Paracoccus pantotrophus: one gene and its partner. The protein of the gene in region 1 interacts with the protein of each later gene in a pairwise test. Links are inferred from orthologs where the notes say so. Each region holds a gene or a part of one and is shown in the gene's direction. Other genes may lie near its edges.

Region 1 (4,371 bases):
CCCCGAACGGCGACCTGAGCCATTGGGCGCGGCAGGGGGTGCTGCTTCTGAACACCGCGCTGTCCGTGCTGCCCGGCCAAGCCGGCGCCCATGCGAAATGGGGCTGGGAGAAGCTGGCGCGGCAGGCCGTCGCCCGCGCGCAGGCCGAGCGCCCGCTGACCTTCATCCTCTGGGGCGGCCACGCGCAAAAGGCGCTGGCCGGGCTGCCGCGTCCGCAGGATCTGGTGATCGAAAGCGCCCATCCCTCACCGCTATCGGCGCGGCGCGGCTTCTTCGGCTCGCGCCCCTTCGGCCGGGTCAACGACTGGCTGCGGTCGCGGGGCGAGCCGGTGATCGACTGGGCCCTTTCCGAAACCGCCGCCGCGGGGTAAACCGACGTCATGGATATTCTCGACCGCATCAAGGCCTACAAGCTGGAAGAAATCGCCGCCGCCAAGGCCGCCCGGCCGCTGTCGGGCATCGAGGCCGCGGCCCGCGAAGCCTCGCCCCCCCGCGGCTTTGCCCGCGCGCTGGCCGACAAGGCCGGGCAAGGCCATGCGCTGATCGCCGAGATCAAGAAGGCCAGCCCCTCCAAGGGGTTGATCCGACCGGATTTCGACCCGCCCTCGCTGGCCCGCGCCTATGAGGCCGGGGGGGCGGCCTGCCTTTCGGTGCTGACCGACGCCCCCAGCTTCCAGGGCGCGCCCGAATTCCTCACCGCCGCGCGCGATGCCTGCGCCCTGCCGGCGCTGCGCAAGGACTTCCTCTACGACACCTATCAGGTGGCCGAGGCCCGCGCCTGGGGTGCCGATTGTATCCTGATCATCATGGCCTCGGTCGACGACACCTTGGCCGCCGAGCTTGAGGATGCGGCCTTCCACTGGGGCATGGACGCGCTGGTCGAGGTGCATGACCGCGCCGAACTCGACCGCGCGCTACGCCTGAAGTCGCCGCTGATCGGGGTGAACAACCGCAACCTGAAGACCTTCGAGGTCAGCCTGGAGGTGACGCTGGACCTGGCGCCGCATGTGCCCGCGGATCGCGACCTGGTCTGCGAGAGCGGGCTGTTCACGCCTGCCGACCTGAACCGCATGGCCGGGGCCGGGGTCAGGCGCTTCCTGATCGGCGAAAGCCTGATGCGCCAGCCGGACGTGACCGGCGCCACCCGCCAGATCCTGGGTCTTGCCGCATGAGCCTGACGCATTTCGACGCCCAGGGCCAGGCGCATATGGTCGATGTCTCGGACAAGCCCGAGACCGCGCGCGAGGCGGTGGCCGAGGGCATGGTGATCATGGCCCCCGAAACGCTGGTGCTGGCGCAGGGCGGCGCGGCCAAGGGCGACGTGATGGGCGTGGCGCGGCTGGCCGGCATCATGGGCGCCAAGCGCACCGCCGAGCTGATCCCGCTGTGCCACCCGCTGCCGATCACCAAGGTCTCGGTCGATCTGGCGGCCGACCCCGCCCTGCCCGGCATCCGCGTCACCGCCACCGTTCGCACCGCCGGCAAGACCGGGGTCGAGATGGAGGCGCTGACCGCCGTCTCGACCGCCTGCCTGACCGTCTATGACATGCTCAAGGCCGCGCAGAAGGACATGCGGATCGAAGGCATCCGCCTGCTGTCCAAGACCGGCGGCAAATCCGGCCCGTTCCGCGCCGCACCCTGAAGGGGGAACCCATGATCAGCGTCGAAGAAGCCCGCGCCCGCGTCCTGGCCCTTGCACCCGCCCCCGAGCCAGAGCAGGTGGCGCTGGCCGAGGCGCTTGGCCGCGCGCTGCTGGCGCCCGCCGTGGCCCGGCTGACGCAGCCGCCCTTCGACGCCTCGGCCATGGACGGCTATGCGCTGCGCTCGGCCGACCTGCCCGGCCCCTTGCCGGTAATCGGCACCGCCGCCGCCGGCCAGCCCTATGCCGGCGAAACGCACCCCGGCAGCGCCATCCGCATCTTCACCGGCGCGCCGGTTCCCGGAGGCTACGACCGCGTGGTCATGCAGGAGCTGGTGGTGCGCGAAGGCGACCACATCACGGTGGCCGAGCCCGGCCACGGTCGTAATATCCGCGCCAAGGGCAATGATTTCGCACAAGGCTCCGAGTTTCTGCCGCGGCGCCCCTTGCGCCCCGCCGATCTGGCACTCATCGCGGCAATGAACGTGCCGCAGGTGACGGTCGCGCGCCGCCCGCGCGTCGCCGTCCTGGCCGGCGGCGACGAACTGGTTCCCCCCGGCTCCGAGCCTGCGCCGGGCCAGATCATCAGCTCGAACGACCTCGCCATCGCGGCATTGGCGCGCGAAGCCGGGGCCGATCCCGTCATCCTGCCGCTCGCCCGCGACACCGAACAAAGCCTGCGCGACCGCTTTGCCCAGGCCCAAGGGGGCGACCTGATCGTAACCATCGGCGGCGCCTCGGTGGGCGATCACGACCTGATCGGCAAGGTGGCGGCCGATCTCGGCATGGAGCGGGCCTTCTACAAGCTGGCCATGCGGCCGGGCAAGCCGCTGATGGCCGGGCGGATCGGCCTCGCCGCCATGCTGGGCCTGCCCGGAAACCCCGTTTCTGCCGTGGTTTGCGCGAAACTCTTCATGCAGCCGCTGATCCGGGCCATGCAGGGCCTGCCGGCGGGGCCCGAGCCCTTGCAGGCGACGCTCGCCCGCGACCTGCCGCCCGAGGGCGACCGGCAGCACTATCTGCGCGCCCGCCTCGCCCCCGGCGAGACACTGCCCCGGATCGAGCCCTTCGGCGACCAGGATTCCGCCCGGCTCTGGCTTCTGGCCGAGGCCGACGCGCTGCTGATCCGTCCCGCACACGACCCGGCACGCCGGGCCGGCGAGCGCATGGGCTACCTGCCGCTCTAGCCCGGTTAACCGGAAATTTACCCGAATCGCCATAACGATTGACGCATGGGACGGGGCGCGCTAGAACATTCGATGAACATGATGGCGGCCGCAGCAGATCGGGGGCAGAGCATGCTGACGAAGAAACAGATCCAGCTTCTTGAATTCATTCAGGCGCGGATGGCTCGCGACGGGGTGCCGCCGTCCTTCGACGAAATGAAGCTCGCGCTGGACCTGCGCTCGAAATCGGGAATACATCGCCTCGTGACCGCCCTTGAAGAACGCGGGTTCATCCGCCGCCTGCCGCATCGCGCCCGCGCGCTGGAAATCGTCCGCCTGCCCGACAGCCTCAGCAAGGGTCCGGGCTTCCAGCCCCGCGTGATCGAAGGGGTGGTTCCCGACCGTCCCGCTCCCCTGCCGCGCGGCGCCATGGACGTCTCCGTCTCGGCCATCGAATTGCCGGTGATGGGCCGCATCGCCGCCGGCGTCCCGATCGAGGCGATCTCGGAAATCTCACATCACATCGCCGTGCCCGGCTCGATGCTCTCGGGCCAGGATCGTCATTACGCGCTTGAGGTGCGCGGCGATTCGATGATCGAGGCCGGGATCAACGACGGCGACGTGGTGGTGATCCGCGAACAGGACGCGGCCGAAAACGGCGATATCGTGGTGGCGCTGATCGAGGGTTTCGAAGCCACGCTGAAACGTTATCGCCGCAAGGGGGGCATGATCGCGCTGGAAGCCGCAAACCCGGCTTACGAAACCCGCATGCTGCCCGAGGACAAGGTCCGGATCCAGGGCCGGCTGGTGGGGCTGATCCGCAGCTATTAGGCGGCGACCACCGTTCACTTGCGCGGCACAGATCGCCGGGCGGCGTTGCGGGTCTCGGCCGGCTGGGATAACCATGGGCCAAAGGCGACAGGTCAAGGATAATCCATGCGCGCACTGACGTTCCGCATCTTCGCTCTGGCCATGCTGCTTGCGCTGCCGGCGCAGGCCTTCGACACCACGGCCCGTGCAGCCTGGGTCTATGACGTGGCGACCGGCACCGTGCTGATGGAAAAGAACGCCGACGAGCCGTTGCCGCCGGCCTCCATGTCCAAGCTGATGACCCTGAACATGCTGTTCGAGGCACTGCACGACGGTCGGGTGGCGATGGACACGACCTTTCCCGTCTCGACCAAGGCCTGGCAGATGGGTGGGTCGAAGATGTTCGTCGAACCGGCAGATCGGCCGACGGTCGAGGATCTGATCCACGGCATCATCATCAATTCGGGCAATGATGCCTGCGTCGTCGTGGCCGAGGGGCTGGCCGGGACCGAAGAAGCCTTTGCCCGGCTGATGAACGAGCGCGCCCGGCAGCTGGGCATGACGAACTCGCATTTCGTCAACGCCTCGGGCTGGCCGGATCCCCAGCACCGGATGTCGATGCACGACCTGGGCCTGCTCGCCACCCGGCTGATCACCGAGTTCCCGGAACTCTACAAGAACTTCGCCCTTACCGAATACAACTACAAGGGGCGGGTGCCCTCGAATGCGGGCAACCGCAACCCCTTGCTGCGGCTT
Region 2 (4,008 bases), 1.6 Mb from region 1 along the record:
CCGTGCCGCGCGGCGGCTTCACCGCGCTGCTGGGGGTGAACGGCGCCGGCAAGACCACGCTGTTCTCGCTGATCACCCGGCTTTACGACAACCGCTCGGGCCGGATCGAGGTGGCGGGCCACGACCTGCGCCGCCAGCCCGGTGCGGCGCTGGCGCGGCTGGGGGTGGTGTTCCAGTCCCGCGCGCTGGACGCCGACCTGACCGTGGCGCAGAACCTGGACTATCACGCCGCGCTGCACGGCATCCCGCGGCGCGAGGCGCGGGCGCGCAGCATCGAGGTGCTGGCGCAGGTCGATCTGTCGGACCGGCTGCATGCCAGGGTCTCGGCGCTGTCGGGCGGCCAGCAACGCCGGGCCGAGATCGCCCGCGCCCTGATCCACCGCCCCGAGATCCTGCTGCTGGACGAGCCGACCGTCGGGCTTGACGTGAAATCCCGCGCCGAGGTGGTGGCGCTGACCCGTGGGCTGACCCGCGGCGGGGTCTCGGCGCTCTGGGCCACGCATATCCTGGACGAGATCCGCCCCGAGGACGGGCTGGTCATCCTGCACAAGGGCGAGGTGCTGGCCCGCGGCAATGCCGGCGCCATCGGCGGCGACGACCTGACCGCGACCTTCCTGCGCCTGACGGGGGAACAGGTATGAGCGCGCGCCACCCGGCCGGACCGCGCCTGACCCCGCGCATGTGGCTGACCGCTTTCCTGGGCATTGCCCGGCGCGAGACCCTGCGCTTCGTCAACCAGCGCGGCCGTTTCCTGGCGGCGCTGGTGCGGCCGCTGGTCTGGCTGTTCATCTTTGCCGCCGGGTTTCGCGCCGTGCTGGGCCTGTCGATCACGCCGCCCTACCAGACCTATGTGCTTTACGAGGTCTATGTGACCCCCGGCCTTTGCGCGATGATCCAGCTGTTCAACGGCATGCAAAGCTCGCTCTCGATGGTGCATGACCGCGAGACGGGGGCGATGCGCACCCTGCTGGTCAGCCCGTTTCCGCGCTGGTTCCTGCTGGCCAGCAAGCTGGTCGCCGGGGTGATCGTGTCGATCATCCAGGTCTATGCCTTCCTGGTCATCGCCTGGTTCTGGCGGGTCGAGCCGCCGCCCGTCGGCTATCTGGCGGTGCTGCCGGCGCTGTTCCTGTCGGGGCTGATGCTGGGGGCGATGGGGCTGTTCCTGTCCTCGGCCATCCGCCAGCTGGAAAACTTCGCGGGCGTGATGAATTTCGTCATCTTCCCGATGTTTTTCGCCTCCAGCGCGCTTTACCCGCTGTGGCGGATGAACGAAAGCTCGCCGCTGCTGCACGACATCTGCGCGGCCAATCCCTTCACCCATGCGGTGGAGTTGATCCGCTTTGCCCTTTACGCGCGCTTCGATCTTCTGTCCTTCTTGGTGGTGTCGGGTTGCCTGATCCTGTTCTTTGCAGGGGCCGTCATCATGTATGATCCGGCCAAGGGGCTCTGGGCCCGGCGAAAGGGGGGAGCATGAGATACCTGGTTCTGGCGCTTTGCCTGGCCGCCGGTGCCGGCGCGGCGCGGGCGGAAAACGGCACCGATCCCGACTGGCCCTGCGTGCAGCGCAAGCAGCCGCACCTGTCGCTGGGCCAGATGTGGAGCGGGCCCGAGCCGGACGAGGCCGCGCGCGAGCTGGCCCGCACGCCCGAGATCGCCGCCCTGGCCGACCGGCTGGAGCAGCGCCGCCTGCCGCTGGCCGAGGCCGAGGCCGAGATCGCCGAATTTGCCAGGGATGCCGACAACCAGAAGCTGACGGCGCTGATGGTGGCGATCTTCGACCGGATCGAGCCGCATCGCGCGGCGCTGATCGCCGGTATCGCGCGCTATGGCCACAAGCAGGTCGATCTGGCACAAAGGATCGAGGATCACCGTGCCAAGATGGAACAGATGCAAAAGGCAGAAACGCCCGATTTCGACGCCATCGACGCCGAGGAAGAGCGGCTCGACTGGGACATGCGCATCTTCCAGGACCGCCAGCAGGCCCTGACCTATGTCTGCGAGACGCCGGTGATCCTGGAGCAGCGGGTGTTCGCGCTGGCCCGCGCCATCGCGGCGGGGCTGCGATGAACCCGGTTCCCGCCGTCATCCTGGCCGGGGGCCTGTCGCGCCGCATGGGCGGCGGCAACAAGGCGCTGCGGATGCTGGCGGGAGAGACCCTGCTGTCGCGGGTGATCGCGCGGCTTGCGCCGCAATGCGGGATGCTGGCGCTCAACGCCAATGGCGAGGCGGAGCAATTCGCGGCCTATGGGCTGCCGGTGATCGCCGACGGCATCGGCGGCTTCGCCGGGCCCTTGGCCGGGGTCCTGGCCGGCATGGAATGGGCGGCGGGCGAGGGCGCCCAGAGCGTGGTCAGCGTCAGCGTCGACACGCCCTTTCTGCCCGAGGATCTGGTGCATCGGCTGCGCGAGGCGGCCGGCCGCTCGGGCATGGCCATCGCCGCAAGCCCGGATGACAGCGGGCAGTTGCGCGACCATCCGACCTGCGCGCTCTGGCCGGTCGCGCTGCGCGGGGAGTTGCGCGAGGCGCTGGAATCGGGGCTGCACCGGATCGGCCAGTTCGCGGCCGCGCATGATCCGGGGCGGGCGGTGTTCGACAGCCGCCCCCTGGACCCGTTCCTGAACCTCAACACTCCCGAGGATCTGGCCCGCGCCGCGCGCCTGCTCTAGACGCCGTAGCGGCTGAGCAGCCGGTGCAGCGCGATGGCCACCGCCCTGGCGAAGATCACCGTCATCACCGACAAGACCAGCAGCGCGGCAAAGACCAGGTCGGTCTTCATCCGGCCGTTGGCATGGATCATCAGCGCGCCCAGGCCGCGCGCGCCGCCGACCCATTCGCCGATCACCGCGCCGATGGGCGCATAGACCGCCGCCAGCCGCAGCCCGGTGGCCAGGCTGGGCAGCGCCGCCGGGATGCGCAGGTGGCGCATGATGCGGATGCGGCCGGCGCCCATGACCTGCGCCAGGTCCAGCGCCGCCTGCGGCGTGCGCATCAGCCCGTCCAGGAAGGCGCTGGCCACCGGGAAGAACACGATCAGCACGGTCATGGCGATCTTGGGCGCCATGCCGAAACCCAGCCACAGCGTCAGGATCGGCGCGAGCGCAAAGACCGGGATGGTCTGGCTAAAGGTCAGGATCGGCCGCAGCACGTCGGCCAGCCTCTGCGAGAACCCCATCGCCACCGCGAGAGCGGCGCCGAGCGTGGAGCCGAGGATGAAGCCCAGCATCACCTCGGTCAGGGTGAAGCCGGCATGGCGGGCGATCTCGGCCCGGTTCAGCCACAGCGCCTCGGTCACGGCCAGCGGCGAGGGCAGCAGGAAGGGCGGCATGCCGGCCAGCCAGATCACCCCCTGCCACAGGGCCAGGATGGTGACGGCCAGGGTCACGACGGTTCTCATGCCATCATCCCCCGCATCAGCTCGGCTTGCAGCGCCAGCACCTCGGGCGCGTCATAGGGCCGGGCGGCGCCTTTCGGGCGCGGGGCGGGCCGGGGCCATTCGGTCAGCCCCGTCCCGCGCAAGAGCAGGATGCGGTCGCCGAGCCGCGCGGCCTCGGCGGGGTCATGCGTGACCAGGAGCACCGTGCGGTCGTCGAGCAGCCGCGCCGCGAGATCCTGCATCTGCGCCCGCGTGCGCGCGTCCAGCGCCGAAAAGGGCTCGTCCAGCAGCACCAGCGGCCGGTCCTCGAACAGCGTCCGGGCCAGGGCTGTGCGCTGGCGCTGGCCGCCCGACAGGTTGGCGGGCAGGTGATGGGCGCGGTCGGCCAGGCCCACGGCCTTGATCAGACGGGCCGCGCGGGTGGCGGGGTCGGCCGGGGGCTCTGCCCCCGCCCATCCGGCCCCTCGATGGGGCCGGATGGGCGTCCCCCGGGATATTTGGACAAGAAAGAAGCCCGCAGCGTGCCGCGCAGGCGCGCGCCCAGCGTGACATTGCCGGTCACGTCCAGCCAGGGGATCAGGCCCGGATCCTGCGCCATCAGGGCAACGGGCTGGTTGCGCGTCACCTCGCCCTCG

Evidence for each region.
Region 2: the proteins of ESD82_RS13385 (region 1) and mobA interact in binary tests that used the Escherichia coli proteins (3 or more experiments, as listed by UniProt). The link is inferred for Paracoccus pantotrophus from one-to-one orthologs.

Annotation. Positions count from the first base shown.
Region 1 is NZ_CP044426.1:599,863-604,233, reverse strand. What follows is about bases 963-3,739. They hold ESD82_RS13385 (molybdopterin molybdotransferase MoeA), read left to right. Parts: upstream 963-1,653; coding sequence 1,654-2,826; downstream 2,827-3,739. Other genes in these bases: lexA (transcriptional repressor LexA), read left to right, coding at 2,938-3,636; moaC (cyclic pyranopterin monophosphate synthase MoaC), read left to right, coding at 1,169-1,642; trpC (indole-3-glycerol phosphate synthase TrpC), read left to right, coding at 963-1,172. Outside these bases: ESD82_RS13400 (uracil-DNA glycosylase), read left to right, coding at 1-371; more of trpC, read left to right, coding at 381-962; ESD82_RS13375 (D-alanyl-D-alanine carboxypeptidase family protein), read left to right, coding at 3,742-4,371. UniProt on the Escherichia coli protein: Catalyzes the insertion of molybdate into adenylated molybdopterin with the concomitant release of AMP.
Region 2 is NZ_CP044426.1:2,155,750-2,159,757, reverse strand. What follows is about bases 866-3,864. They hold mobA (molybdenum cofactor guanylyltransferase MobA), read left to right. Parts: upstream 866-2,063; coding sequence 2,064-2,666; downstream 2,667-3,864. Other genes in these bases: ESD82_RS21165 (ABC transporter permease), read right to left, coding at 2,663-3,394; ESD82_RS21175 (hypothetical protein), read left to right, coding at 1,471-2,067; ESD82_RS21180 (ABC transporter permease), read left to right, coding at 866-1,474. In the rest of the region: ESD82_RS21185 (ABC transporter ATP-binding protein), read left to right, coding at 1-641; more of ESD82_RS21180, read left to right, coding at 638-865. UniProt on the Escherichia coli protein: Transfers a GMP moiety from GTP to Mo-molybdopterin (Mo-MPT) cofactor (Moco or molybdenum cofactor) to form Mo-molybdopterin guanine dinucleotide (Mo-MGD) cofactor.